One region of the Streptomyces sp. NBC_00490 genome, then DNA from elsewhere that is predicted to be linked to it. Evidence: riboswitches for the same ligand, from Rfam matches in the RefSeq annotation. Region 1 holds a riboswitch; each other region holds the start of a gene.
What was found. Region 1 has a riboswitch for S-adenosylmethionine ahead of thrC (threonine synthase). Riboswitches for the same ligand answer to the same signal wherever they lie in the genome.
Positions count from the first base shown of each region.

Region 2: it holds a riboswitch for S-adenosylmethionine, as region 1 does, so the genes downstream of both, OG381_RS05655 (ABC transporter substrate-binding protein) here and thrC (threonine synthase) in region 1, are expected to answer to the same signal.
Region 3: it holds a riboswitch for S-adenosylmethionine, as region 1 does, so the genes downstream of both, OG381_RS15170 (aminotransferase class V-fold PLP-dependent enzyme) here and thrC (threonine synthase) in region 1, are expected to answer to the same signal.

Region 1 covers NZ_CP107869.1:4,921,670-4,931,505, forward strand. The annotation lists gene OG381_RS22135 (MFS transporter) at 1-1, opposite strand, end outside; gene OG381_RS22140 (metallophosphoesterase) at 96-956, opposite strand; gene OG381_RS22145 (NADH:flavin oxidoreductase) at 1,088-2,263, opposite strand; gene groL (chaperonin GroEL) at 2,439-4,064, opposite strand; gene OG381_RS22155 (cold-shock protein) at 4,430-4,636, opposite strand; gene OG381_RS22160 (MoaD/ThiS family protein) at 5,078-5,353, opposite strand; gene thrC (threonine synthase) at 5,384-6,667, opposite strand; SAM riboswitch class I at 6,684-6,824, opposite strand; gene OG381_RS22170 (glucosyl-3-phosphoglycerate synthase) at 6,991-7,935, shown strand; gene OG381_RS22175 (alpha,alpha-trehalose-phosphate synthase (UDP-forming)) at 8,020-9,426, shown strand; gene otsB (trehalose-phosphatase) at 9,414-9,836, opposite strand, start outside.
Region 2 covers NZ_CP107869.1:1,264,507-1,274,342, forward strand. The annotation lists gene OG381_RS05620 (hypothetical protein) at 1-169, shown strand, start outside; gene OG381_RS05625 (hypothetical protein) at 231-752, opposite strand; gene OG381_RS05630 (VOC family protein) at 906-1,340, opposite strand; gene OG381_RS05635 (NADPH-dependent FMN reductase) at 1,397-1,993, opposite strand; gene OG381_RS05640 (helix-turn-helix domain-containing protein) at 2,106-2,948, shown strand; gene OG381_RS05645 (hypothetical protein) at 3,006-3,362, shown strand; gene OG381_RS05650 (hypothetical protein) at 3,399-4,124, shown strand; SAM riboswitch class IV at 4,222-4,335, shown strand; gene OG381_RS05655 (ABC transporter substrate-binding protein) at 4,699-6,318, shown strand; gene OG381_RS05660 (ABC transporter permease) at 6,322-7,281, shown strand; gene OG381_RS05665 (ABC transporter permease) at 7,278-8,201, shown strand; gene OG381_RS05670 (ABC transporter ATP-binding protein) at 8,198-9,836, shown strand, end outside.
Region 3 covers NZ_CP107869.1:3,356,078-3,365,913, reverse strand. The annotation lists gene qcrB (cytochrome bc1 complex cytochrome b subunit) at 1-1,617, shown strand, start outside; gene trpD (anthranilate phosphoribosyltransferase) at 1,738-2,802, shown strand; SAM riboswitch class IV at 2,878-2,994, shown strand; gene OG381_RS15170 (aminotransferase class V-fold PLP-dependent enzyme) at 3,141-4,502, shown strand; gene OG381_RS15165 (serine/threonine-protein kinase) at 4,566-6,776, shown strand; gene OG381_RS15160 (Lrp/AsnC family transcriptional regulator) at 6,773-7,054, opposite strand; gene OG381_RS15155 (rhomboid family intramembrane serine protease) at 7,051-7,791, opposite strand; gene OG381_RS15150 (hypothetical protein) at 7,955-8,194, shown strand; gene OG381_RS15145 (NYN domain-containing protein) at 8,232-9,575, shown strand; gene OG381_RS15140 (C40 family peptidase) at 9,785-9,836, shown strand, end outside.

The DNA of each region.
Region 1 (9,836 bases):
TGGCGGGGCCTCCGTAGCGGTGCGCTGGTGATTGACCTAGGCAACTTTCGGTCAATACTTTAAGTCAGTTGCTTGACTTAACCAAGAGCAGCAGGTCAGCCGTACCGCTCCACGAAGGACCGGACCGTGCCCTCGTCCAGCTCGTAGACCGTCTCGTGGGCCCGGGGGTCGCGTGCGTGGAAGGTGTGGAAGAGCGGGCCGGCGGCTCCCCCGAGGACGATCAGGGAGGCGGAGGCGCCGCGCACCGCGCGCTCGGTCCCCGGCGCCGTCGTCAGGTCGATGCGGTTGACCACGCCGGGGGTGACCCACACCGGGACGGACTCCAGGAGGCCGCAGAGCTGGAGGTGGAAGTGGCCGGTGAGGATCACCTTGACGTCGGTGCCGCGGACCGCCGCCGCCAGGTCGGCGGGGTTGCGCAGACCGAAGAGCTGCTGGAGGGGGTTGTCCAGCGCGACGGGCGGATGGTGGAAGGCGAGGACCGTGCCGTTCGGCGACGGGGTCGCCAACACGTCCCGCAGCCAGTCGAGTTGGGCGGCGCCGAGCTGCCCGTGCACCTTCCCCGGCACCAGCGAGTCCAGCGTCACGAACCGCCACCCCGCCACCACGCTCACCGCGGCCCGCTCCCCCTCCGGGGACTCCAGCACCCGGCCGGGCTCCGGATGGCCGCTGCCCAGCACCTGGGCGAAGGCCTCGCGCTCGTCGTGATTGCCGGTCGTGTAGAAGACAGGCGCCCCGCCGAGCCTTTGCGCGAACTCCCCGAACATGTCCCGGACGGCCGTATACGCCTCCACCGTCGCGTCGTCGGCGAGGTCACCGGTGACGACGATCGCGTCGACGCCCTGTACGTGCCGGAGTTCGGCGAGCATCAGGCGCAGGGAGTCGTGGGCGTTGACACCGCGCTTGTTGGGGGCGTCGGTGCGTTCGAGGTGGGTGTCGGAGAGATGAAGGATCCTCATCTCCCGCAAGCTAGCGCGAGTTGAGGAGGTATTTCAGCCTGTCCGGCGTTTGAGGACGAGGCCCTTCGGGCCGATGGGGGTCCGGGGGCGCAGCCCCCAGGGACGTGCACCCCCACCGGCCCGCAGCAGACTCAGCTCAGCGAGCGCAGCGCCACCGCGTCATAGGCCTTCAGCTCGTCCGTGCGGCCCGCCAGCACCTTCGCCGCCCACTCCGGGTCCTGGAGCAGCGCGCGGCCGACGGCCACGAGGTCGTACTCCTCGCGCTCGAGGCGGTCGAGGAGGTCGTCGATGCCGCGGAGCGGGGAGCCCTCGCCCATGAAGCCCTTGATGAAGTCGCCGTCGAGACCGACCGAGCCGACCGTGATGGCCTGCTTGCCGGTGAGCTTCTTGGTCCAGCCGGCGAGGTTGAGGTCGGAGTCCTCGAACTCGGGGAGCCAGTAGCGGCGGGTGGAGGCGTGGAAGGCGTCGACTCCGGCGGCGGCGAGCGGGCTCAGGATGGCCTCCAGCTCCTCCGGGGTCTCGGCGAGGCGGGCGTCGTAGGCCTCCTGCTTCCACTGCGAGTAGCGGAAGATGATCGGGAACTCCGCGGAGACCGTCTCCCGTACGGCCGCCACGATCTCGGCCGCGAACTTCGTCCGGGCGACGAGGTCACCACCGTAGGCGTCGCTGCGGCGGTTGGTCCCCGCCCACAGGAACTGGTCGACGAGATAGCCGTGGGCGCCGTGGATCTCCACGCCGTCGAAGCCGATGCGCTCGGCGGCGGCCGCGGCCTCGGCGAAGGCGCCGATGACGTCGTCCAGGTCGCGCTGGGTCATCGTCACGCCGGTGGGCTCGTCGGCGCCGGGGCGCAGACCGGAGGGGCCGACGACGGGGGCGTCCGGGACGGGGCCCTTGCCCGGCGTACGGGTCATGCCGATGTGCCAGAGCTGCGGGACGATGGTGCCGCCCGCCGCGTGCACGTCCGCGGCGACCTTCGCCCAGCCCGCGAGCTGCTCCTCGCCGTGGAAGCGCGGGACGCGGTTGCTCTCCCCCGCCGAGTCATGGCCGACGTAGGTGCCCTCGGTGACGATCAGACCGACGCCCGCGGCGGCGCGGCGCGCGTAGTACGACGCCACGTCCGCGCCCGGGATGCCGCCCGGGGAGAAGTTGCGGGTCATCGGCGCCATGACGATGCGGTTCGGGACGGTCAGGCCGTTGATCGTGATCGGCCGCGAGAGGACCTCGGCGGCGCGGGAGGCGGGGACGGTCACGTGGGGGCACTCCTCGGGGACGGTCCGTCCGGCACCGGTACCGGTCGGTATGTGCATGCGCATGGGATACGCATGTAGGAGTCAACCACCTCGTCCGCCACAGACATTCCGTCAGCCCTGTGATCCCGGACACGCGGGGCAAGGCCCGCACCGCGGCAGAAAGCCCGAGGGCGGCACCCCCTGTGCAGGGAGTGCCGCCCTCGGCAAGGACGTTGATCAACCGTCAGGTCGATCAGAAGTCCATGTCACCGCCCGGCATGCCGCCGCCGGCCGGGGCAGCGCCCGCCTTCTCCGGCTTGTCGGCGATGACGGCCTCGGTGGTGAGGAAGAGCGCGGCGATGGACGCGGCGTTCTGCAGGGCAGAGCGCGTGACCTTCGCCGGGTCGATGATGCCCTCGGCAATCATGTCGACGTACTCACCGGTGGCCGCGTTGAGGCCCCAGCCCACGGTGAGGTTGCGGACCTTCTCGACCACGACGCCACCCTCGAGACCACCGTTGACGGCGATCTGCTTGAGGGGGGCCTCCAGGGCGAGCTTCACGGCGTTGGCGCCGGTCGCCTCGTCACCCGTCAGCTCGAGCTTCTCGAACACCGCGGAGGCCTGGAGCAGGGCCACGCCACCACCGGCGACGATGCCCTCCTCGACGGCCGCCTTGGCGTTGCGCACGGCGTCCTCGATGCGGTGCTTGCGCTCCTTGAGCTCGACCTCGGTCGCGGCACCGGCCTTGATGACGGCGACGCCACCGGCGAGCTTGGCCAGGCGCTCCTGGAGCTTCTCGCGGTCGTAGTCCGAGTCGCTGTTCTCGATCTCGGCGCGGATCTGGTTGACGCGACCGGCAACCTGGTCCGCCGAGCCCGAGCCGTCGACGATCGTCGTCTCGTCCTTGGTGATGACGACCTTGCGGGCGCGGCCCAGGAGGTCCAGGGTCGCGTTCTCCAGCTTGAGGCCGACCTCCTCGGAGATGACCTCGCCGCCCGTGAGGATGGCGATGTCGCCGAGCATGGCCTTGCGACGGTCACCGAAGCCCGGAGCCTTGACGGCGACGGACTTGAAGGTGCCGCGGATCTTGTTGACGACCAGGGTCGACAGGGCCTCGCCCTCGACGTCCTCGGCGATGATCAGCAGCGGCTTGCCCGACTGCATGACCTTCTCCAGGAGCGGGAGCAGGTCCTTGACGGAGCCGATCTTGGAGTTGGCGATGAGGATGTACGGGTCGTCGAGCGACGCCTCCATCCGCTCCATGTCGGTGGCGAAGTACGCCGAGATGTAGCCCTTGTCGAAGCGCATACCCTCGGTGAGCTCGAGCTCCAGACCGAAGGTCTGGGACTCCTCGACGGTGATGACGCCTTCCTTGCCGACCTTGTCCATCGCCTCGGCGATGAGCTCGCCGATCTGGGTGTCGGCGGCGGAGATGGAGGCCGTCGAAGCGATCTGCTCCTTGGTCTCGACATCCTTCGCCTGCTCGAGCAGGGCACCGGAGACAGCCTCGACGGCCTTCTCGATACCGCGCTTGAGAGCCATCGGGTTGGCACCGGCGGCCACGTTGCGCAGACCCTCGCGCACCAGGGCCTGGGCCAGGACGGTCGCGGTCGTCGTGCCGTCGCCGGCTACGTCGTCCGTCTTCTTCGCGACTTCCTTGACCAGCTCGGCGCCGATCTTCTCGTACGGGTCCTCGAGCTCGATCTCCTTGGCGATGGAGACACCATCGTTGGTGATCGTGGGGGCGCCCCACTTCTTCTCGAGGACGACGTTGCGGCCCTTGGGGCCGAGCGTCACCTTGACGGCGTCCGCGAGCTGGTTCATGCCGCGCTCGAGGCCGCGCCGCGCCTCCTCGTCGAACGCGATGATCTTGGCCATGTGAAGTGGTCCCTCCAGGACTGGGGGTGATTCCTTCGGACCGCGCCCGCGCCCGCGACGGACGGCTCGCACACCTCGTGGTTCCTTGCCCCACCTGGCCTGCGGGCCTCACCGACCCGGTCCTTCTTGTCACTCTCACCTTCAGAGTGCTAACGCCAATGATTAGCACTCGACCCCTGCGAGTGCAAGCGCCTCTCAGGGATCGTCCAGGTCCCGCACGGGTTCCGGGCAGCTGCCGGACGGGTCCCGGGCAGGTACCGGAGGGGGTCCGGACATGCCGGAGGGCCCGTACCCATGACTCCCCATGGGGTACGAGCCCTCCGAAAAAGAACGAAGAACGACGCTGCAGTTACCCGGCGCGTGCTTCAGCCTGTCGCAAGGCGAACCATGTCCGCCTGCGGCCCCTTCTGGCCCTGCGAGATCTCGAAATCGACCCGCTGACCTTCCTCGAGGGTGCGGTAGCCGTCCATCTGAATCGCGCTGTAGTGGACGAATACATCCGCACCACCGTCGACCGCGATGAAGCCGTACCCCTTCTCCGCGTTGAACCACTTGACGGTGCCCTGAGCCATGCCTAACTCCCCTATTACTGGCCCTTGCACAGATCCACACTTCATGGATCCGGGTCAGACCTCACCCCCCACGGATTGGGGGCGTGCGCCGGAACGCGTCGACCGCGGCTGAATGTATCTGTCCAACTGCCGTCTGCAACAGGTCAATCGGACGAGAATTCTGGACGCGAAGGGTCCGGAATGTAGTGAGAATTCGCCCGAATTCTGGGCAAGTCGGGCTCCACAAAAGGAGCAAAGTTCACAAAAGAACCACACACTTTGGCTACTTCTCGCCGCATCCGGAGCAAGAACTCATATGCGGGTGGCATGAAGGGTGAAGCGGGTTCCCCAACTGTACCGCGCTCAACCATAGAGAATTGCCCCCTCCGCTTCTCTCACGGAGGGGGCAATTCGATGAACTCTTGGTAATCGGCCTTACCGAGGGTAACGACCGGGGCTCCGTCAGCCTCCGGCGACGGCCGGAATGATCGAGACTCCGGCCCCGTCCGGAGTGGCCGTTTCCAGGCCCTGCTCGAAGCGGACGTCGTCGTCGTTGACGTACACGTTGACGAAACGGCGCAGCTTGCCCTGGTCGTCCAGGACGCGGGCCGCGATACCGGTGTGGTTCTTCTCGAGGTCGGCGATGACCTCGGCGAGGGTCGCGCCCTCGGCGGCGACCTCGGCCTGTCCGCCGGTGTAGGTGCGCAGGATGGTGGGGATGCGGACGTTGACGCTCACGGTTGAACCTCCGGTCGGGGTTGCGGGGGCCTAGAGGAGGCCGGCCTCGCGGAACGAGTCGAGATTGGGGCGGATGGTCGCGGTGAGCCCCGTACCCGCCACCGCATCCAGGGTCTTCAGTCCGTCGCCCGTGTTCAGCACAACGGTGGTCAGTGCCGGGTCCAGCAGGCCGTTCTCGATCAGCTTCTTGGTGACACCGACCGTCACACCGCCCGCGGTCTCCGCGAAGATGCCCTCGGTCCGCGCCAGCAGCTTGATCGCGTCCACGACCTGCTCGTCGTTGACGTCCTCCACCGCACCGCCGGTACGGCGCGCGATGTCCAGGACGTACGGCCCGTCCGCCGGGTTGCCGATGGCGAGGGACTTGGCGATGGTGTTCGGCTTCTGCGGCCGCACCACGTCGTGGCCCGCCTTGTAGGCGACGGAGACCGGCGAGCAGCCCTCGGCCTGGGCACCGAAGATCCGGTACGGCCTGTCCTCGACGAGCCCGAGCTTGATCAGCTCCTGGAGCCCCTTGTCGATCTTCGTGAGCTGCGAGCCGGAGGCGATCGGCACGACCAGCTGGTCGGGGAGCCGCCAGCCGAGCTGCTCGCAGATCTCGTACGCCAAAGTCTTGGAGCCCTCGGCGTAGTAGGGCCGCAGGTTGACGTTGACGAAGCCCCAGCCCTCGCCGGCCGGGTCGCCGATCAGCTCGGAGCAGAAGCGGTTCACGTCGTCGTAGTTGCCCTCGATGCCGACGAGCTCGCCGCCGTAGATCGCGGCCATGACGATCTTGCCCTGCTCCAGGTCGTGCGGGATGAACACGCAGGACCGGAAGCCGGCCCGGGCGGCGGCGGCGCCGACGGCACCGGCCAGGTTGCCCGTGGAGGAGCAGGAGAGGGTGGTGAAGCCGAAGGCGCGCGCGGCCTCCAGGGCCTGGGCGACGACGCGGTCCTTGAAGGAGTGCGTCGGGTTGCCGGAGTCGTCCTTCACATACAGACCGCCGGTGACACCGAGTTCGCGGGCCAGGTTGTCGGCCTTGACGAGCTGGGTCCAGCCCGGGTTGATGTTGGGCTTGTCGGCCACGTCCGCGGGGACGGGCAGCAAGGGCGCGTAGCGCCAGATGTTCGCGGGTCCCGCCTCGATCTGCTTGCGGAGTTCCTCGGTGTCGTAGGCCGAGAAGTCATAGGCGATCTCGAGCGGGCCGAAACACTCCTCGCACGCGAAGACCGGGCCGAGGGGGACGCGGTGACCGCACTCGCGGCAGCTGAGCGCCGCGGCCGGGCCGAGGTCTACGGTGGTTTCGGTGGTGCTTGCAACAGTCTGCGCAGCCATGAGAGGCGAGGCCCTTTCCTCATCTTCCTCACGACGCATCTCGCCGTGAGACGGATTTGGCACCTTCCCGAGTCGGGAGCCTCACGCGCGTGAGAAACCGACTGGAGGGTTGCCGGGGCTTCATCGGGCCGTATCCCTCTGCCCCTCTGGATGAGCGGTATGAAGTTGTGTGAACGGCGGGCCACCCTCGACATGCGATGGTCATCCGCGTTGTTCAAGACTGTAACCGACGACCAGGACAGTTGAGATAGTCGTCCGGTCCGCGAGATGGATCACATGCTGATACGCATACTCGCCGAGAGAACGCAGAGGAGCCGCGCACTGTGCTGAACGAAGTCGAGCGCTGGCTGACCACCCGGTCCTGGTCCCTGACCGATCGCCCGCTCCACCAGCTCCTGGCCGCCAAGCAACGCACGAACCAGTCGGTCAGCGTCGTACTGCCCGCACTCAACGAGGAGGAGACGGTCGGTGACATCGTCTCCGTGATCCGTCACGACCTCATGCAGCAGGTCCCCCTCGTCGACGAGATAGTCGTCGTCGACTCGGGCTCCACCGACCGTACATCGCAGGTCGCCGCCGCGGCCGGGGCGACCGTCGTCCACCGCGACGACATCCTGCCCCGTCTCCCGGCCGTGCCCGGCAAGGGCGAGGTGCTGTGGCGCTCGCTGCTGGTGACCCGCGGTGACATCGTCTGCTTCATCGACGCCGACCTGAAGGAGTTCTCCTCCGACTTCGTCTCCGGGATCGTGGGCCCGCTGCTCACCGACCCCGCCGTCGACCTCGTCAAGGGCATGTACGACCGTCCCCTGGGCGGCGCGGCGGGCCAGGGCGGCCGGGTGACCGAGCTGATGGCGCGCCCGCTGCTGAACATGCACTGGCCCCAGCTGGCCGGCTTCGTCCAGCCGCTGGGCGGCGAGTACGCGGCCCGCCGCTCCCTGCTGGAACAGCTGCCGTTCCCGGTGGGCTACGGCGTCGAGCTCGGCATGCTGGTCGACGCGCTGCATCTGGTGGGCCTGGACGCGCTGGCCCAGGTCGACGTGGGCGTGCGCAAACACCGCCACCAGGACGGACAGGCCCTGGGCCGGATGTCCGCCGCGATCTACCGCACTGCCCAGCTGCGGCTGGCGCGCGGCCACCTCATCCGCCCCTCCCTCACCCAGTTCGAGCGGGGCGCGGACGGCTTCGAGCCGCGGACGTACTCCGTGGACACGGAGGAGCGCCCGCCGATGGTGGAGATCGTGGAGTACGCGTCCCGGAAGGTCGCCTGAGGGCGGCCGTATTACGGCGCCCACAAGCCCGTATACAGCGAACCGCACGTTTGAGCGTTTCCGGGTCGGGCTAAGTTGAGGCGTATGGCTTCCACGCAGTCCGACCAGGGTGCCCGGGTGCTCGTCGCGTCCAACCGCGGCCCGGTCTCGTACGAGGTGCAGGAGAACGGCTCGCTGTCCGCGAAGCGCGGTGGCGGCGGGCTGGTCTCCGGCCTCTCCGCGATCGGGTCGGACGCGGACTCGCTGTGGGTGTGCTCGGCACTCTCCGACGGCGACCGCGAGGCCGTGCGGCGCGGGGAGGGAGAGCAAGGCGTCCGGATGCTCGACATCCCGGCGGACGTGCACGCGGACGCGTACAACGGCATCGCGAACTCGGCCCTGTGGTTCGTCCACCACATGCTGTACCAGACCCCGCTGGAGCCGGTCTTCGACGCGGAGTTCCGGCGCCAGTGGGCGTCGTACGAGACGTACAACCGCGCCTTCGCCGAAGCACTGGCCGAGGAGGCGGGGCAGGGCGCGGCGGTCGTGGTGCAGGACTACCACCTGACGCTGGTGCCCGGGATGCTGCGCGAGCTGCGCCCCGACCTGCGGATCGGCCACTTCTCGCACACCCCGTGGGCGCCCCCGGAGTACTTCCGGATGCTGCCGGACGACATCGCCGAGAAGGTCCTGCGGGGCATGCTGGGCGCGGACCGGCTGGGGTTCCTGACCCGGCGGTGGGCGTCGGCGTTCGAGGCGTGCGCGGAGCAGCTCGTCGGCGGCCTCGGGGACACCCGGATCGGTGTGCACGGGCTCGGGGCGGACGCGGACTTCCTGCGCAAGCGCTCGCACGAGACGGACGTGGACGAGCGGCTGGCGGCGCTGCGGGCGGAGGTCGGCGAGGGCCGCAGGACGATCGTCCGGGTCGACCGCACCGAACTGTCCAAGAACATCGTCCGGGGCCTGCTGGCGTACCGGCAGCTGCTCGACGACCGTCCCGAGTGGCGGGAGCGGGTCGTCCACGTGGCGTTCGCCTACCCGTCGCGGCAGGACCTCGCGGTGTACCGGGAGTACACGGCGGAGGTCCAGCGGGTCGCGGAGGAGATCAACTCGGTGTACGGCACACCGGGCTGGACACCGGTCGTCCTGCACGTGAAGGACGACTTCGCGCGCTCGCTGGCCGCCTACCGGCTGGCCGACGTGGCGCTGGTCAACCCGATCCGGGACGGGATGAACCTGGTCGCGAAGGAGGTGCCGGTCGTGTCGGACGAAGGATGCGTGCTGGTGCTGTCGCGGGAGGCGGGGGCGTACGAGGAGCTCGGCGAGGACGCGATCGTGGTCAACCCCTACGACGTGGTCGGTACGGCGGAAGCCCTGCACGAGGCGTTGACCCTGCCGGTGGAGGAGCGGGCCTCGCGGACCAAGAGGCTGGCCGCGGCGGCGACGGCGCTGCCGCCGGCCCAGTGGTTCCTGGACCAGCTGCACGCGCTCGACGCCGATCAGCCCAGCTGAGCGGCGAGCGCCCGCAGCAGCCCTACGACACCCTGCGGACCGTCGACGACGAGATCGGCCCGCTCCTTCAGCTCGGGAACCTCCTCGCTGCCGGCGCTGCACACCAGCAGGCCGGGGACGCCGTCGGAGCGGAGCTTGTCGACGGCGGAGTACGCGGGGAGGTCGCCCAGGTCGTCGCCCGCGTACAGCACGGCCTCGGCGCCCAGCTCACGGACGTACTCCGTCAGGGCCACGCCCTTGTCCATGCCGGGCGGCCGCAGTTCCAGCACCAGCCGGCCCGGTTCGACGATGAGGCCGTGGCGGGTGGCGAGGTCGGTGAGGGGTGCGCTCAGGGCGTCGAAGGCGGCCTGGGGGTCTGCGGCACGGCGGGTGTGGACGGCGAGGGCGCGGCCCTTCTCCTCGATCCACGT
Region 2 (9,836 bases), 3.7 Mb from region 1:
GGCCGACGGCCGGACGCTTCCGGGTACGCGAGATCCGCAGTGGATGCTGCTGACGGCCCTGAGCCCCGCTGTCACGGGACAGCCCACCACTGCGCCCGACCCGGGCCGCTGGGAGCGGGTAGGCGTCCTGCCCGGCGCGTCCGGTGCGAAGCCGGCGCCCGCACATTGACGACGGCGCACGATGGACGAGCGGACCGCCGCGCCGGGTCCCCGGCGGCAACGAGCCGGGGTCACACGGTGCGACCGCCGCCCCGCCCGGGTGGTCCGGGGACCGGTGCCCCGCAGGTGGGACAGCGCCGCTTGGTCCGTTCCCGGGCGGCCAGCCCGCCAAGTGCCAGTTGCAGAGCCAGTTCCACGGCGGCGGGCACGAACAGCGCCCCGCTGCCGTCGGGCGGCACCAGCCAGCGCAGCCGTCCCGCCGCCCGGTTGGGGGCGGGCACCGCGACCCATGCGCCCTTGCCCGCATAGCGGATGCCCGAGCCGATCCAGCGGCCCTCCGGGTCCGGCGGCAGGAAGAAGGCCACCCGGCGGGCGCCTGTGTCCACCAGCGCCGGCCCGGGCGGCTGCGGGATGCCCAGCAGAGCGTCCAGGGCCGGCACGGCCAACTCCTCCGGCACGCTCAGCACATCCCAGAACCGGCCACAGCCCAGCACCGCGGTCCCGCCCTCACTGTGCCACTGCCTTTTGCACTCCCGCGGGTCGGTCGCTGCTGCCGACAGCCATTCAATGGCCTGCCGAGAGACGGTTCGCATGATGTCCTCCGGGATCCATTTGCCCGCGCAAGCGGGACGTGCTCCCCCGCATCCGGGACGGCCGGACCCGGCACCTTCATGCTGGTAGATATTTCTACTGAGCGGAAGGGGTGGCGAACCATGGCGATTACCTTCGCCCGTCTGCGGAAACGCTCAGTCGAGGCAGAACTCGTTGCCCTCGACGTCCTGCATCACGATGCAGGACTCGTTGAAGCCGTCGGCTCGCAGCAGTTGCACACGCGTCGCACCGAGCGCGACGAGTCGGGTGCACTCGGCTTCGAGCGTGGCGAGCCGCTCCTCACCCACGAGCCCCGTGCCGACTCGTACATCGAGATGCACCCGGTTCTTGACGACCTTGCCTTCGGGCACGCGCTGGAAGTACAGCCGCGGCCCCACACCCGAGGGATCACCGCAGGCGAACGACGCGCCCTGCCGCTCCGGCGGCAGAGACCGATCGAAGTCGCCCCACGTGGCAAACCCCTCCGGGGGCGGCGGTACGACGTACCCCAACACCTCGCACCAGAAGCGAGCGACACGCTCGGGTTCCGCACAGTCGAACGTGACTTGGAACTTCTTGATCGCTGACATCGGCGCACGATAGCAAAGGGTCCGGGCCTCTCGGTTCCCGGTGTGGATCCGCCTGCTCAGGCCGGGTAGGGGGTCACCTCGCGTGCCGACTTGAGGGCGCCCGCCCACCAGGCCAGCTGGTCGAGCAGTGTCTTGGCGTAGCCGGGGGTCTCGGGGTCGAGCGGGCGGTCGTCGTGCCATGCCGTGAAGTAGTTGGGAAAGGCGAGTCCGTCGCGGATCGTCACCGCGTGCAGTTCGGTCAGCACGTTCTCCAGGTGCAGGACCGCGTGGCGGCCGCCCGCCGCGCCGCCGTAGCTGACGAAGGCGACAGGCTTGGCCGTCCACTGGGTGAAGTGCCAGTCGATGGCCGCCTTCAGGGAGGCGGGGTAGCTGTGGTTGTACTCGGGGGTGACGAGGACGAACGCGTCCGCGCTCTCCAGCGCCGAGGTCAGTGGCCGCATCCCGGCCGGGCGGGGGTAGTCGTCACCGGCGTACTTCGGCGATGCCGCGGGCAGGGACAGCGGGATCTCGACGTCGGCCAGATCGATGACATCGACGTCGAAACCGCCGTGCAGGCCCGCCTGTTCGGCGAACCAGGAGGCCACCACCGGGCCGAACCGCCCCTCGCGGACGCTCGCGACGACGACCACCAGCTTGTGCGTGTTGTTGTCCATGCCCACCACCATCGGGGCGGCCCTCAGCGACAGCCAGGCCGAGCTCAGGCTGGCCCCCGCAGGGCCACCCTCAGCTCTCCGCGTCCCGTCCGCCCCGCCCTATCCTCAAGGCATGGGTACGCCGTTGGGGGACTTCATCCGGAGCAAGCGCGACAGTGTCCAGCCGGAGACACTCGGGCTGCCGGATCGGGGCCGCCGCCGTTCACCGGGGCTGCGCCGCACGGATCTCGCGGCGCGAGCCGGCATCAGCGTCGAATATCTGACCCGCATCGAGCAGGGCCGAGACCGCAACCCCTCGGTGGCGGTGGTCAACGCGCTCGCCGACGCCCTCAGCCTGTCCCCCTCCGAGCGCGCCCACCTGCGCTATCTCACAAAGATCTCCGGCGGAGAATGCATCGCGCACGCGCCACCCGCACCCCCGCCCCGGCACGTGCGAGACGCCGTGCAGCAGACACTCCGCCTCCTCGAACCGGGCATCGCCGTAGTCACCAACCGGCTGGGTGACATCCTCGCCCACACCCCCGCGTACGAGTCGGTGACGAACGGCAGCGGACTGCTCGACGCCGAAACCCCGAACCTCACCCGCTACGTCTTCACCGACTCCCGCGCCCGCACGTTCTTCGCCGACTGGGACGACATCGCCGACGAGCAGGCCTTCGACCTGTGGCTCGCCCCCTCCGCGGCGAGCTCCGAGTGGTTCACCACACAACTCGCGCCCCTCGCCGGCCCCGAACTGACCCGCCGTCTGAACCGGCACGTCGTTCCGGAACGCGGAGTCCTCCGGGTCAACCACCCAGCCGGACACGAGCTTCGGCTGCTGCGGGAAACCCTCGAACTCCCCGAGGACGAACAACAGTTGACCATCCTTCTCCCCGCGGACGCCGAGACCGCCGCGGCCGTCGAACAACTCCGCCACCGACGCCGACCCCACAGCGTCCTCCGGGCCATCTCCTGACCCGCACCGAGCGGGACCCGTTGCCGGACCGGGCGTGAGGTGGTGGAGACTTCCCCCATGCCCTACGACCCCGGCGGAGTCCTGTTCATCACACTCGGCCTCGTTCTCGTCGTCGCCGGCTCCCTCTGGCGCGGGCGAGTCCTGCGCCCCCTCTCCGCGGAGCGGGCCCGGGCGGCCGTGACCCGGGACCGGTCCCGGAACCTGCTGCGCGCCGCGGACATGGCCATCGCCGAGGCACGCCGCCAGGCCACACAGGGCGAGCCGGCCATCGTCACCGTCGGGGACGTGCGCAGGACGGCGTGCCGGCACTACGGATACGACTCCGTGGGACGCGAAGAGGCAGCCGCGGCCCTCCGCCGACGCTTCGAGGACTCCGGCTGCCGGAGGGACTGCATGACCGACGCCTTCAACTGACCGCCTCCCCGCCCGACAGCCGTACCTTGCCGGGAAATGAAGTCCAGCATGCACCTCCTGGAAGACCCGTCCGAGCTCTCGCCGCGGGCACAGGATTTCCTCCACCGGACGGGCCGACGTGAGCGCCCCGCCCGGTTCGGGGTGCCGATGGAGTTCTGGCACGTGCACGATCATGCGGGGAAGCTCGTGCCCGCCCCGCTGGATCTCCTCATCCGATGCGAGGGTTTCGAGCAGAAGTTCGCGGGCCTTCGGTACGAGGTACGCCGTAGCCGGATGGTGGCCGGGGAGCGGTACGAGTCCGTCCGCAGGTGGGAGTACGACCACCTCGGCATGAAGACGCGAGCATGGCAGGACCCCGGAAGAGGCGGCTGGTACTTCGAATGGACCGGCGAGCGGGTGTCGAAGCCGTGCCGGGACCTGATCCACACCGACGGCAGTGTGGGCACCGACGTCGACGGCAGCGGTCCCTACCTCCCCGTCGCACCGTCCCTCCTGCATCTGATCGAATCCCATGCCCTCACCGACACCGTCGCGACATGGCAGCCATGGCCCGTGGGCACGCTCGCGGCAGCGGCCGTCGCGCTCCTCGACGGTCTGGTGGAAGTCCCCGAGGCCTCATGGAGTTCCTCGCGGTGGCGGCTGTCGGACGCCGTCGCTGTCATGGACCACGACACCTGGGACCGCGTGAACCCGCGCCGTCTGACGCACATCTGGTCTCGCGGAGAGGCCGGCCACCGCCAAGTGCGGGCGCTCATGGACTGATTGGGCAAGATGACCACGCTCAGGGTGACGCCTTCTCGAACAGGGCGCCCGATGGTGGCATTGACGTACGACAAGACCGCTCCGTACGATCACGATCGGCATTGAGTGTCAGCGTCCAGCCCTGGCTTGCTGACCGGCAACCCTCCCGCGCGGTGGGGTGCTCCAGGTGAAAGCCCGGCGGGATCACCGAGGATTCCCGCAAGCGCGTGGCCCCGTCTTTGGGGCCGGAGACGGGGAGGACCGGTATGCGGCACGGTGGTGAACTCAGCGCCTCGTTCGCTCTCGCCACGGTGTTCTCCCGCCTCGCGCGTCGACGCCATATCGATCTGAAGCGCTCGACCAGCTGCCTCTGTCAGGCCTGACGAGCCCGTCCGCGGTCGGCTGACCTCCGCCGCCGGCCCACCTTCCCCGCGCTCTTCCCGGCCACCGGCTCTCCCGGTGTCGCCCGCCTGTCCCCGTCTGCACAGCGCTCCCCCGCCACCGGCGTCACGCCGGCCGGGGCCGCACACCCATGCACGGCCGTGCCTGGTACGGCACCCCCTTGCCTGGTGACACGAGTAGGAGAGACCCCTCCGTGACAGCACTTCCGGATTTCAGAACCTCCCGATGGGCGCCCCTCGCCGCCCTCCTGACCACCAGTGTTCTGCTCACCGCCTGCGGCTCGGGCAGCACCGGCCCGGGCAGCGGAAGCAACCGACCCCAGTCCGGCGGCACCTTGACCTTCGCGGTGGGTTCCGACGCCGGCTGCGTGGACCCCCAGCAGGTCGGCAGCAACGAAAGCATCTACTCGGTACGTCAGACCGTGGACTCCCTCACCGACCAGGACCCTGAGACCGGCAAGATCGTGCCATGGCTCGCCAAGAGCTGGGACATCAACGCCGACGCGACGGAGTTCACGTTCCACCTGCGCTCGGGTGTCACCTTCAGCGACGGCTCCGAGCTGACCGCGCAGGTCGTCAAGGACAACTTCGACGCGGTCCCGAAGCTCGGTGCGTTGGGCGTCCTCGCCCAGGGCTATCTGAGCAGCGTCAAGAGCACCGCCGCGGTGGACCCGCTCACCGTCAGGGTGACCTTCAAGGAGCCCAACGCGCAGTTCCTCCAGGCGACTTCGACCCACTCGCTGGGCATCGAGTCGTCGGCGAGCGTGAAGAAGACGCCGCAGCGGAAGTGCAGCGACGGTGTCGTCGGATCGGGGCCGTTCGTGCTGAAGCAGTACGTGCAGAACCAGTCGATCACCCTGGCCAAGCGCACCGGGTACGCCTGGGGCTCCTCGCTGTGGTCCAAGAAGGGCGAGGCCTACCTGGACAAGCTGGTGTTCAAGGTGGTGCCCGAGGCGGGGGTGCGGGCCGGAAGCCTCCAGTCCGGCCAGGTGGACGCGATCAGCAGCGTCGGCAAGGCCAACGAGGCGGCCCTCAAGGGCGGCCAGGTCACCCTCCTGCGCAGGGCCAACCCCGGCGTGGTGTTCGGGCTGGGCATCAACAACTCGCGGCCCGTCCTCAAGGACGCCAAGGTGCGCCAGGCGATCCTCGCCGCCGTCGACCGCAAGCAGATCGCCGACACGGTCTTCCCGACCGGTACGAAGCCGGCGACCAGCGTCCTGGCGCACACCACGCCCGACTACACCGACCTCTCCTCGGACCTCGCCTTCGATGCGGCCAAGGCCAAGGCCCTGCTGGACCAGGCCGGTTGGAAGGCCGGCGGTGACGGCGTCCGCGTCAAGGACGGCAAGAAGCTGAGCCTGGCCATCAATTGGTTCCCCAACGCGGGCACCAACCAGCCCGCACTGGAGCTGGTCCAGCAGCAGCTGAAGGACGTCGGGATCGACGTGACGCTCAAGCAGGGCCAGGTCAGCCAGTTTGCCACCACGCTCCAGGGCGGCGACTTCGACCTGGTGTGGGGCAACGTGACCCGCTCGGACCCGGACATCCTGCGCAGCTCCTTCTCCACGCGGCTGGCCAACTTCTACCGGCTGCCCGCAAGTTCGCTGGACACGGCGCTGTCCGGACAGGCCGCGACGACGGACACTGCCAAGCGCAGGCAGCTGGTGGACGACGCGCAGAAGCTGATCGTGCGGAACGCGTACAACGTGCCGGTCGTGGAGCTCCAGACCCAGCTGGGCGTGTCGCAGAAGGTGCACGGCCTCGCCTTCGACTCGGGCAGCCGCATCCAGCTGCACGACACCTGGATCGGCTAGCGCGTGCGCCGCTATGTGATCAAGCGGGTCGCGCAGGCGGTCGGGGTGCTGTGGGCGGCCTACACGGTGGCGTTCCTGGTGCTGGACTTCCTGCCCGGTGACCCGGTCACCGCGATGGCCGGTGCCGGGATGGACTCGGGGGACGTCGACCCGGCCCGGCTGGCCGCGCTGCGGCACGAGTACGGCTTCGACAAGCCGGTGCTGGTGCAGTACGCCGACTATCTGGGCCGGGCGGTGCGCGGGGACTTCGGCGACGCGGTCTCCACGGGCCGCCCGGTGACCGCCACGCTGGCCGACGCGCTGCCGCAGACACTGCAACTGACCGCTGCCGCACTGCTGTTGGCGGTGCTGCTCGGTGGCGGTCTCGCGGTGGTGGCGACGTACACCTCGCGGCGGTGGCTGCGGCAGTTGTTGCTGTCGCTGCCCCCGCTCGGGGTGTCGGTCCCGACGTTCTGGGTGGGGCTGCTGCTCGTCGAGGCGTTCTCCTTCCGGCTGCGTTGGTTCCCGGCCTTCGGCAACGACGGGCCGGAAGGACTGGTGCTGCCGGCCTTGACGCTGGCGATCCCGACCGGCGCACAGGTCGCGCAGGTACTGGCCAAGAGCCTGCTCACCGCCCTTGACCAGGCCTATGTGGAGACCGCGCGCGCCAAGGGCGCCGGCCGCTGGCGGGTGCATCTGCGGCACGCGCTGCGCAACGCGTCGCTGCCCGCGCTGACTGTCGTAGGCCTGCTGGTCGGGCAGCTGATCGCCGGTTCGGTGGTCGTCGAGACGGTGTTCTCGCGCGACGGTCTGGGCCGGGTGACCGCGGCGGCGGTCACCTCTCAGGACATCCCGCTGGTCCAGGGAGTGGTGGTGTTCGGGGCGCTGATCTTCGTGGCGACGAATCTGCTCGTCGACCTCGTCTATCCGCTCCTCGACCCGCGGATCGTGGTGGCCTCGGACAGGAGGGCGAGCTTCGTATGAGTCAGAGCCTTGTCGACGACCAGGCCGAGGCCGCCCTCGGCCTCGTCCGCCCGGTCGAGCCGGGAACCCGGGGGAAGCCGGGACGGGGCCGTGCCGACGTACGGCAGGTGCTGCGGTTCCTGTCGCGGCGCCCCGGTCTGCTGGTGTCGGCGGTCGTCGTCGTGCTGGTGGTGCTGGCCTCGTTCTGGCCGGACCTGTTCACCTCGCAGGATCCCCTCAAGGGGGTGCCGTCCGAGAACTTCCGTGCCCCGAACGGCAGTCACTGGTTCGGCACGGACGAACTGGGCCGCGATGTGTTCTCGCGTGTGGTCCACGGCGCCCAGCTCTCCCTCAAGGCGACGATCATCGCGGTCCTGGTCGCGTTCGTGGTCGGTGGTCTGCTCGGTGTGGTCGCCGGGTTCGTGGGCCGTTGGGTCGACGACGTGCTGATGCGCTTCGTCGACGTCCTCCTCGCCATCCCCGCGCTGTTCCTGTCGCTGGCCCTCGTCACCGCGCTCGGGTACGGGACGGTGAAGGTGGCGATCGCGGTCGGCATCGCCAGCGTCGCCTCCTTCGCCCGGGTGGCGCGCGCCGAGGTCCTGCGGGTACGGCAGGCGGTGTTCGTGGAGGCATCCCGTGCGAGCGGGGCCCGCTGGTACTCGGTGCTGGGACGGCACGTCCTGCCCAACGCGGCCGGGCCGGTCGTCGTCCTGGCCACGCTGGACTTCGGCGCCTCGATCCTGGCCGTCTCGGCGCTCAGCTTCCTCGGCTACGGCGCACCGCCGCCGGCCCCGGAGTGGGGGACGTTGATCTCCGACGGCCGCAACTACCTCGCCAACGCCTGGTGGTTGACCGCACTGCCCGGGCTGGCGATCGCCGCGACCGTGCTGGCCGCCAACCGCATCGCCAGGGCGCTCGACGGCGAATGGTCCCGACGATGACGACACTTGGACGTGAGAACGGTGAGGACGTGACCACACCCCTGCTGGAAATACGCGGCCTGTCCGTGTCGTACCGCACGCGCGGCGGCACGATCCCGGCCGTCCGCGGCGTGGACCTCGACGTATGGCCGGGGCAAGTCACCGCCGTGGTCGGCGAGTCCGGCTCCGGCAAGAGCACCACCGCGCACGCCGTCACCCGTCTGCTGGCGGCCAACGGCACCATCGACGCGGGCACGATCCGCTTCGGCAGGCACGACCTCGCCACCCTGTCGGAGGCGGAGCTGCGCCTCGTACGGGGCGCGCGGATCGGGCTGGTCCCGCAGGATCCGACGGTCTCGCTCAACCCGGTCAAGCGCATCGGCGACCAGGTGGCCGAGGTGCTGCGCGTCCACTCCCTGGCGACCCGGCGTACGGCTGCCGCCGAGGCCGTCGCCGTGCTGGACCGGGCCGGGCTGCCCGACGCGTCCGTCCGTGCCCAGCAGTACCCGCACGAGCTGTCCGGCGGCATGCGGCAACGCGCCCTGATCGCCGTCGCCATCGCCGCGAAGCCCCGACTGATCATCGCCGACGAGCCGACCAGCGCACTCGACGTCACCGTGCAGCGCGTCATCCTCGACCACCTCCAGCTTCTCACCGAGGAGTCGGGCACCGGGGTGCTGCTCGTGACCCATGACCTCGGCGTCGCCGCCGACCGGGCCCAGCGTCTGGTGGTGATGTCACAGGGCCGGGTGGTGGAGGCGGGCCCGACGCGCGACATCCTGGCCGACCCGCAGCACGAGTACACCCGGCACCTGCTGGCCAGCGCCCCGAGCCTGACCACCGTCCGGCCCCGCACCCCCGTGTCCGTGCCCACGGCCGGCGCGGCGCCGCTGGTCGAAGTGCGCAACCTGGTCAAGGAGTTCCGACTGCCCCGCGCCGGGGACGGCCCCCGCACTCTGCGCGCGGTCGACGACGTCAGCTTCACCCTTCACCGCGGCCGGACCCTCGCCCTGGTCGGCGAGTCGGGCTCGGGCAAGTCCACGACCGCGCGCCTGGTGCTCCGCCTCGCCGACGCCACCGCCGGACACGTCCTGTTCGACGGCGCCGACGTCACCACCGCCCGAGGCGCCCGGGCCAGAGAGCTGCGCCGTCGCGCCCAGCTCGTCTACCAGAACCCGTACGCGTCCCTCGATCCGCGCTTCTCCATCGGCGAGGTGATCACGGAGCCGCTGCGCGCCTTCAAGGTCGGCGACCGCGCCTCCCGGCTCGCCCGGGCCCGTGAACTGCTCGACCGGGTGGCACTGCCCGCCGCCACGCTCGAACGCCGGCCGGCGGAACTGTCCGGTGGTCAGCGTCAACGCGTGGCCATCGCCCGTGCTCTCGCCCTCTCCCCCGACCTGGTGGTGTGCGACGAGCCGGTCTCCGCGCTCGACGTGTCCGTGCAGTCCCAAGTCCTCGACCTGCTCGCCGAGTTGCAGACCGACACGGGCGTGGCCTATCTCTTCATCTCGCACGACCTGGCCGTCGTACGCCAGATCGCGCACCAGGTCGCCGTCATGCGGGCCGGCCGCGTCGTGGAGACGGGCCCGCCGGAGGAGCTGTTCACCCGCCCCCGCCACGCGTACACCCGCGAACTGCTCGCGGCGATCCCCGGCG
Region 3 (9,836 bases), 1.6 Mb from region 1:
CCCGCCCGCGACCGCGGGAAGGCGCCGGCCGGCGAGAAGCTCGCCGACTGGGCCGACGGCCGGCTGGGGATCTACTCCCTGGCCAAGGCCAACATGCGCAAGATCTTCCCCGACCACTGGTCGTTCATGCTGGGCGAGATCTGCATGTACAGCTTCATCATCATCATCCTCACGGGTGTGTATCTGACGCTGTTCTTCCACCCGTCGATGAACGAGGTGGAGTACCACGGCAGCTACGTCCCGCTGCAGGGACAGCTGATGTCCGAGGCGTTCAACTCGACCATGCACATCTCCTTCGATGTGCGCGGTGGTCTGCTGATCCGGCAGATCCACCACTGGGCGGCGCTGATCTTCCTCGCCGGCATGTTCGTGCACATGATGCGCGTGTTCTTCACGGGCGCGTTCCGCAAGCCGCGTGAGGTCAACTGGCTGTTCGGCTTCCTGCTGTTCGTCCTGGGCATGTTCACCGGCTTCACCGGCTACTCGCTCCCGGACGACCTGCTTTCCGGCACCGGTGTCCGCTTCATGGAGGGCGCGGTCCTGTCCGTGCCGATCGTCGGCACGTACCTGTCGTTCTTCCTCTTCGGCGGCGAGTTCCCGGGCGGCGACTTCGTGGCCCGGTTCTACTCGGTCCACATCCTGCTGCTGCCGGGCATCATGCTCGGCCTGATGGTGGCGCACCTGATCCTGGTGTTCGTCCACAAGCACACGCAGTACGCGGGCCCCGGCAAGACCAACAAGAACGTGGTCGGCATGCCGCTGTTCCCGGTCTACACGGCCAAGGCCGGCGGCTTCTTCTTCCTGGTCTTCGGTGTCATCGCGGTCATCTCGGCGATCGCCTCGATCAACCCGATCTGGTCCATGGGCCCCTACCGGCCGGACCAGGTGTCCACGGGCGCCCAGCCCGACTGGTACATGGGCTTCTCCGAGGGCCTGATCCGTGTCATGCCGGGCTGGGAGATCAACTTCTGGGGTCACACGCTCGTCCTGGGTGTGTTCATCCCGCTGGTGATCTTCCCGCTGGTCCTGGTCGCGATCGCGGTCTACCCGTTCATCGAGGCCTGGGTCACCGGCGACAGGCGCGAGCACCACATCCTGGACCGCCCGCGCAACGCGCCGACGCGTACGGCCTTCGGTGTCGCCTGGCTCACGGTGTACTTCGTGCTGCTGATCGGTGGCGGCAACGACCTGTGGGCCACGCACTTCCACATGTCGATCAACTCGATCACCTGGTTCGTCCGGATCGCGTTCTTCGTCGCCCCGGTGCTCGCGTTCATCGCGACCAAGCGGATCTGCCTCGGCCTCCAGCGCCGCGACAGGGAGAAGGTGCTGCACGGCCGCGAGTCGGGCATCATCAAGCGCCTGCCGCACGGTGAGTTCATCGAGGTGCACGAGCCGCTCAGCCAGGACGCGCTGCACACGCTCACCGCGCACGAGCAGTACGTGCCGGCCGAGATCGGCCCGACGGTCGACGACAACGGCGTCGAGCGCAAGGTGAAGGGCTCCGAGAAGCTGCGGGTCAAGCTGAGCAAGGCCTACTTCGGCGAGGAGTCCCAGATCCCCAAGCCCACCGCCGAGGAGTACAAGGAGATCACGAGCGGCCACGGCCACCACTGATCGCTGCGCTCGCCACGCGCGCCGAAGGGCCCCGTCCGAACACCGGACGGGGCCCTTCGCCGTCCCCTGCGGCTGGATAGGGTGGGCCCACACTCTTCTACGACATCCTGGAGCGGCCTTATGAGCGCTGTGACCCCCGCTGGAGGCGACACCGCGGCGGGCCGTTCCTGGCCCGAGGTACTGAGCGCCCTGCTCGCCGGGCAGGACCTGAGCTCGGGCGACACGGCGTGGGCCATGGACCGCTTCATGAGCGGCGAGGCCACGGACGCCCAGATCGCGGGCTTCATGGTGGCGCTGCGGGCCAAGGGGGAGACGGTCGAGGAGATCACCGGTCTCGTCGAGGCGATGTACGCGCACGCGCAGCCGCTGGACATCCCCGGGCCCGCCGTCGACATCGTCGGCACCGGCGGCGACCGGGCGAAGACGGTCAACATCTCGACGATGTCCGCCATCGTGATCGCGGGCACCGGGGCGAAGGTCGTCAAGCACGGCAACCGGGCCTCGTCCTCGGCGAGCGGTTCCTCCGACGTCCTGGAGAAGCTCGGCATCAACCTGGACCTGTCGCCCGCGCGGGTGGCCCAGGTGGTGGAAGAAGCCGGCATCACCTTCTGTTTCGCGGCCAGGTTCCACCCGTCGATGCGGTTCGTCGGCGGGGTCCGCCGGGACCTCGGGATCCCGACCTCGTTCAACCTGCTCGGCCCGCTGACCAACCCCGCGAGGGTCACCGCCTCGGCGGTCGGCTGCTTCGACACCCGGATGGCGGGGCTCATGGCCGGAGTGCTCGCCGAGCGAGGCTCCTCCGCGCTGGTCTTCCGCGGTGACGACGGTCTCGACGAACTGACGACCACGGCCACGTCACGGGTGTGGGTCGTCCGCGACGGCAAGGTGCGCGAGGAGGCCTTCGACCCGCGGGACGTCGGACTCGAACTGGTGCCGGTGGAGGCGCTGCGGGGCGCGGACGCCTCGTTCAACGCCGAGGTCGCCCGACGTCTGCTGGACGGCGAGACCGGAGCGGTGCGGGACGCGGTCCTGCTCAACTCGGCCGCGGCGCTGGTGGCGTTCGCGCCGACGGAGGCACCGCTCGTGGACCAGATCCGGGCCGGCATGGTGAAGGCGGCCGAGTCGATCGACTCCGGCGCGGCCAAGCGGACGCTGGAGCGCTGGGCGGCGGCCAGCAACGCCTGACGTCCACCGGTTGTCGTCCCGCGATCCGGACACGGGTTGCGGGACGACGATCACATCGCGTACGTTCTTTGACCAGGTCATGAGTGACAGTCATGAGGCCCCGGCCGACTGTCCGGCAACCCTCCGTCCGTGGCGGGGTGCCCCGGGTGAAGACCAGGCCGTAGGCAGCGAGGTCTACGGCAAGCGCGGGCCCCTCTCGAAATCCAGGGGTCCTGGTCGTTCGAGGGAGTCTTCCGTGAGCAAGCGAATGCGATAGGGCTGCCGAGCCCCGCCTCCGCGCACCCTTTTCCTCACCTCCGCATGTCCTTCTCCGGCATGCTCTCTCACGGGAGTTCCCCATGTCTGTCTCCACCGCTGCCGCCGCCCAGACCATTTGTGCCCCGCTGCCCGTTCTGGGAAGCGATGTCACCGTCCCGCTCGTCACCGGTGGCGAGGTCACCTACGCGGCCCTCGACTACGCGGCCAGCGCCCCCGCCCTGCAGCGCGTGTGGGACGACGTGGCGGCCTACGCCCCGTACTACGGCAGCGTCCACCGCGGCGCCGGGTACCTCTCCCAGCTGTCGACGGACCTCTTCGAGAACGCCCGGAACACCATCAGCGAGTTCCTGGACTGCCGCGCCGACGACCAGCTGGTCTTCACCCGCTCGACCACCGACTCCCTGAACCTCCTCGCCGCCGCCCTCCCCGCCGACTGCCAGGTCTTCGTCTTCGAGACCGAGCACCACGCGAGCCTGCTGCCCTGGCAGGACGCCCGCGTCACCTACCTCGACGCCCCGCGCACCCCGGCCCAGGCCGTCGAGACCCTGGAGAAGGCGCTGGCGGCCCGCGACCCGTTCGGTCCGGCCCTGGTCTGCGTGACCGGCGCCTCCAACGTCACCGGCGAGCTGTGGCCGGTGCGTGAGCTGGCCGCCGCCGCCCACGCGCACGGCGCCCGGATCGTCCTGGACGCCGCCCAGCTCGCCCCCCACCACCCGGTCTCGGTGCGGGACCTGGACGTCGACTGGATCGCCTTCTCCGGCCACAAGCTGTACGCGCCCTTCGGCTCCGGTGTCCTCGCGGGCCGCGCCGACTGGCTCCAGGCGGCCGACCCCTACCTCGCCGGCGGCGGCGCCAGCCGCAAGGTCACCCGCCGTACGGACGGCGGCGTGGACGTCGAGTGGCACGAGACCGCGGCCCGCCACGAGGCCGGGTCCCCGAACGTGATCGGCGCCTACTCCATCGCGTCGGCCTGCAAGGCGCTCACCGAGGCCGGTTTCGACACCCTGGTCGCCCGTGAGCGGCACCTGATCGAGAAGGTGAGGACCGGCCTCGCCGAGGTCCCCGAGGTCCGGATCCTGTCCCTCTTCGGGGACGACGCCCCGCGCGTCGGCGTGATCTCCTTCGTCGTCGAGGGCTGGAACAGCTCCCACTTCGCCGCCGCCCTCTCCGCCGAGTACGGCATCGGCGTCCGCGACGGCCTCTTCTGCGCCCACCCCCTCGTCCGCACCCTTCTCGGCAGCGACCCCCAGACCCAGGGCGAGTGCGGAGCCCCGGAGGCCGCGCCCGGCGAGAAGTCCCTCAACGCGATCCGGGTGAGCTTCGGCGCGGGCACGCCGGACGAGCACGTCGAGCGCTTCGTGACCGCCGTCAAGGAGCTCGTCCAGGACGGTGCGAAGTGGAAGTACCGCACGGAGGACGGCCGTTGCGTCCCGGCGGTCTGACCTGCTGACGGGCCTGCTATACCCTGCCTCCTCGACAGGTTCACGCAGACGGGGGAGCGGGAAGTGCAGGTGCTGCGCGCGACGGACCCACGCAGGATCGGCCCGTACGAGGTACGGGGCCGGCTCGGCTCGGGCGGCATGGGCGAGGTCTATCTCGCCGAGTCACGGGCGGGACTGCGGCTCGCGGTGAAGGTCGTGCGGTCCGAGTACGCCCAGGACCGCACCTTCCGCGCCCGGTTCCGGCAGGAGGTGCGGGCCGCGCAGACGGTCGGCGGGACGGGGACGTACACCGCGCGCGTCGTGGACGCCGATCCGGAGGGCGAACACCCGTGGATGGCCACGGAGTTCGTGGAAGGGCCGAACCTGCGGGACGCGGTGCTGGACGGCGGTCCGCTGCCGGAGCCGGCGGTACGGGTGCTGGCGGCGGCGCTGGGTGAGGCGCTGGGCGCCATCCACGCCAAGGGCATGGTCCACCGGGACCTCAAGCCCTCCAACATCCTGCTCGCCCCCGACGGCCCCCGGGTCATCGACTTCGGGATCGTCCGGGCGCTGGAGGCCACGGCGATGACCCGCACGGGCGCGATCGTCGGCTCGGTCGGCTATGTCTCGCCCGAGCAGATCCGCAACGGCGGCCAGGTCGGCCCGCCGAGCGACGTCTTCGCCCTGGGCGCGGTGCTGGCGTACGCGGCGAGCGGCCGCGAGCCCTTCGGCGAGGGCCAGGACTCGGTGATCCTGCTGCGCGTGCTGACCCGGGACTTCGACCTGAAGGGCGTACCGGAGGGTCTGCTGCCGCTGGTGGAGTCCTGTCTGCGGGACGAGCCGGGGGAGCGGCCCACGCCGGAGGCGGTCATCGAGGCCGTGGGGCACACGGCGGGAACGCTGCGGGAGAGCGTACGGTCCGGCTGGTTCAGGGGCGCCTCGGCGGAGCCCGTCGCGGCCAAGGGTGCCGAACGGTGGCTTCCGCAGGGCGAGTCGGGGGAGCGGGAGAGCCGGGTCGAGTACGTGGCACCGGTGACGGCGACGGACACGCCGGTGCCGGGTGTGGTGGTGCCGGAGGTCCCGGTGACGGCCGTGGTCCCCGGTTCCGCGCCCGCGCCTTCGCGGCGCCGGCTGTTGCGGGCCGTGGCGGGCGGGGGCGTGGTCGCAGCCGTCGGGGCAGCGGGCGGCTGGTGGTGGCTCGGGAGGCCGGACGCCGGCGCCGAGGGGAAGGCCGGGAGCGCGAGCGCACCGGGGGCCGTCGCGCGAAAGGCGGCCGCGAGCTGGACGTACGAGGCCGGCGGCGCCCCGAGCGTGAGCGGCGGCCCCTGCGGGGTGCTCTCCGCCGACGGCCGGACGCTGTACGTCGCCGTGGCCGACGGGACCCTGCGGGCCGTGGGCAGCGACGGCAAGGAACGCTGGGGGGCGCCCCTCATCAAGGGGGAGGCCACCTTCACCAGGCCGGTTGTCACCGCCGACGGAATCTTCGTCGCCGTGGTCACCGACACCGTGAACGCGGACGGGGAGCCGGCCGAACCGGGCCGGCTCATCGCGGTGAGCGCCGACGGTGAGCGGATGTGGACGAGGGATCTGCCCAGCCCGTACTTCCGGCAGCCCGTGGCACTCGGAGGCGCCGTCGTCGTCGCTTCCGCGGTGCGCGCCTTCGACGGCGCGGGTGTCGTGCAGGCGTACGACAGCCGGGGCAAGGTGCGCTGGGACGCCTCGGTGGGCGGTGCGCCGACCGAGGAGCTCGTCGTGGCCGATGGCGTCCTCTACGTGCCCTGCTACGACAACCACCTCTACGGGATCACCGACGAAGGCACCGCCAAGCCGTTCGACGCCCTGCTGGACCGTGATGCCGGCCGCCCCGCCGTGAGCGGCGACACCGTGGTCGTGAGCACCGGGAACCAGGCGAACGAACTGTTCGGGCTGGACCTGGCGGGCCGCGTGAAATGGCGGGAGCAGGGCATCGCCGGTTCCTACGTCCCGGCGAAGGCGGCCACCTTCGACTTCCTGGGGGTGACCGCCGCGGAGGCGACGCTCCGGGCGATCACGAAGGACGGCGAGGTGGCTTGGACGTACGGCGGAGGCGGGGCCTTCTCGGACCCGGTGCTGGTGGACACCACCGTCTACGTGCGCACGGCCACCGAGATCCACGCCCTCGACGTACAGGGCAAGCTGCGCTGGAAGGCCGAGGTGGGTGCCGATCCGGGCGTCCTGCTGAGCCCCGTCGTCCGCGGCCGACGTGTCTACGCCGGCACGGCCAAGGGCATCATGGCCCTCGACGTCACCGCCTAGCTGTCGAGGCCGATCGCGAACGCCGCCTCCAGGTCGTGCTGGGAGTACGTGCGGAAGGCGACGTGGGTGTCGGTGCCCTCGACGCCCGGGATCTTGCTGATGCTGCCGGGGATGACCTCGGCGAGGTCCTCGTGCTGCTTGACCCGGACCATGGCGATCAGGTCGTAGGTGCCGGTGACGGAGAAGACCTCGCTCACGGAGTCCAGGGCCGCGATCGACTCGGCGATCTCGGGGATCCGGTCCACGCTGGTCTTGATGAGGACGATCGCGGTGATCACTGCTGGTTCTCTCCCTCGGGGGCCGCTGCTGGGGCGGTCTTCACTCTAGTGGCACGGCCGAATCGCACCCATGCGAAGGCGAAGCCCAGGCCGAAGCCCACCAGGTGGGCCAGATACGCCACCCCCGGGCCCTGCGACGCCTGTCCCGCCGCCAGCCACTGCAGGGCCGCCCAGAAGGGCAGCACGACCCAGGCCGGGAAGCGCAGCGGGAGGAAGAAGAGGAACGGGAGCAGGCTTGTCACCCGGGCCCCGGGGAACAGGTAGAGAAACGCTCCGAGGACCGCGGAGATCGCCCCCGAGGCGCCGACCAGCGACTGCTCGGACTCGGCGTTGGCGGCCGCGTACCCCAGCAGCGCGAGGTAGCCGCAGCCCAGGTAGAAGAGCGTGAACTGGACGCGGCCCATCCGTTCCTCGGTCAGCACGCCGAAGACGTAGAGGAAGAGCATGTTGCCGAGGAGGTGGACCCAGCTGCCGTGGACGAAGAGCGCTGTCGCCGGGGTGAGCACGGCTCTGGCGGAACCCTCGAACAGTTCTGCGGGGACCACGCCCCAGCGGTGGAAGTAGGCGCGCTGGACGGCCGCCAGCGCGTCGCCGGAGCCGTACGCCGGATTGAGGCCCGCCGCCGGGCCGACCACGAAAAGCGCGCAGCACAGGGCGATGAGGCCGTAGGTCATCGGCGCCGACCGCCACAGCGACCTGCTCGCCCGGCCGGCCACCACGCTCCAGTTGCTGATCATGAACACAGAGCATGACGTAAGGGGACGCAAGCCGACAGACCGCCTCGCCGCCGTGGACGGACCAGCGGCGAGTCCCCGCCAGGCCGTAGGGTTACGGCCACACGCGCCGGGAGACCGGCGCGTCACGGACAATAGAGACCTAGAAGGAATGAGCACAGTCACGATGACGGTTCCCCTGCCGACCGCCTCGACGCGGTGGCGCTGCACCCTCTGTGGCAACCTCACGCGCTTCGATGTGACCCGCTCGTCGAAGGTCGTCGAGTACGTCCACCTCGACCTCGCCGGTGAGCCGAAGGTCGAGGAGCGCGAGGTGGTCAGTGAGACCATCGAGTCGGTGCGCTGCCGCTGGTGCAATGCCGTGGATCAGGTGGAACTCGTGGACAGGCCGGGCGCCGGCTCCTGAGGGAGCGGGCCCCGCGGAACGGTTGGGGTGTTGACGGATGGTGGAGAGCGCAGGCGGGGGGCCGGGCGACGGCGCCGCTGAGGTGCTCGACCGTCCGCTGCCCGACGGCGTGCGCCGCCGGGTCGTGCAGATCGTGTCCGACGGCTTCGGCGGGCTGACCGTCGGCGAACTGCCCGCACAGCTCAGACAGTACGCGAGATTCGCTCCCAACCGGCGGGCCAAGTTCGCCGGCAACGCGATGGCGGCGGCACTGGAGACCGATCCGCTGTTCCGGCAGCGGATCGGGGAGAAGTTCAGAGAGGCCCAGCCGGAGCTCTCCGGCGCCCTCGACTCCGGCACACCACCCCCGGCCGCGGATCCGCTCGACGTGGCGGCCGCGGCCTATGTTCTGCGCCCCACCGGCTGGGTGAAGCTCGTGACGGCGGCAGGCGAGGAGGCCCAGCGGGCCGACGCCGAGCGCGCCGACGAGGAGAGCCGCGCCGAGCTGGAGCGACTGCGCGAGGAGCTCGCGCACGCGCGCGAGCACACGCGCACCGAGACCGAGCGGCTGCGCACCGAACTGGAGTCGGCGAAGAAGGAAGCCGAATCGCTGCACCGGAAGCTGCGCGCCGCCCACAGCGACGTCAAGCGCGGCGAGGCCGCCCTGCGCAAGATCCAGGGCGAGATCGAGACCGTACGCGCCGAGGGGCAGACCCAGGTCTCCGCCGCCGAGGTCGAGGCCCGCCGGCTCAAGGCCCGCCTGAGCGAGGTCGAGGCCGCCCTCGAGGCCACCCGCAGAGCGGCCCGCGAGGGGCGCAGCGTCGAGGACATGCGCGTACGGCTGCTTCTGGACACCGTGCTCGACGCGGCGCAGGGGCTGCGCCGGGAGCTGGCGTTGCCGCCGCTGTCCGTACGGCCGGCCGAGACCGTCGACGCGGTCGAACCGGGACGAATGACCCCGAAGGACATCGCGGCGCGGGCCCTGTCCGAGAACGACCCCGCGATCCTGGACCAGCTTCTCGCCCTGCCGCAGGCGCACTTGGTGGTCGACGGCTACAACGTGACCAAGACCGGCTATCCCCAGATGCCCCTGGAGAAGCAGCGGCTCAGGCTGCTCGGTCAGCTCTCGCAGCTCGCGGCTCAAACCGGGGCAGAAGTGACGTGTGTCTTCGACGGGGCCGAGCTGGCCGCGCCGGTGCTGCTCGCGCCGCCGCGCGGAGTGCGGGTGCTGTTCTCCAAGCCCGGTGTGACCGCCGACGAGTTGATCCGCCAGCTGGTGCGCGCCGAGCCGCCGGGGAGGCCGGTCATCGTCGCCTCCACCGACCGTGAGGTCGCCGACGGGGTGGCCAAGGCGGGGGCCCGGCCGGTCGCTTCGGCGATGCTTCTGAAGCGGCTGTCCTGATCGTCAACTTCCAGGTTTAATGCCCGAATTAGCGCAATCGTCACGCAACGTAGCGTCAATCCGGCATCACTGCTCGTGAGTTGTGTGTAAAGAATGCAGCCTGTGACGGGTTTTTTCTCGTGAGGATTTGAACTGATCACAAGAAGGTCACTAGGGTCTGGGCTCGAACCTCCGAACGGGTGATCACTCACAAGAAGGAGCTCACCTCCGTGGCGTCCCACCGTCGACCCAAGCAGCCGAGCCGCACGCGCGTGACCGTGC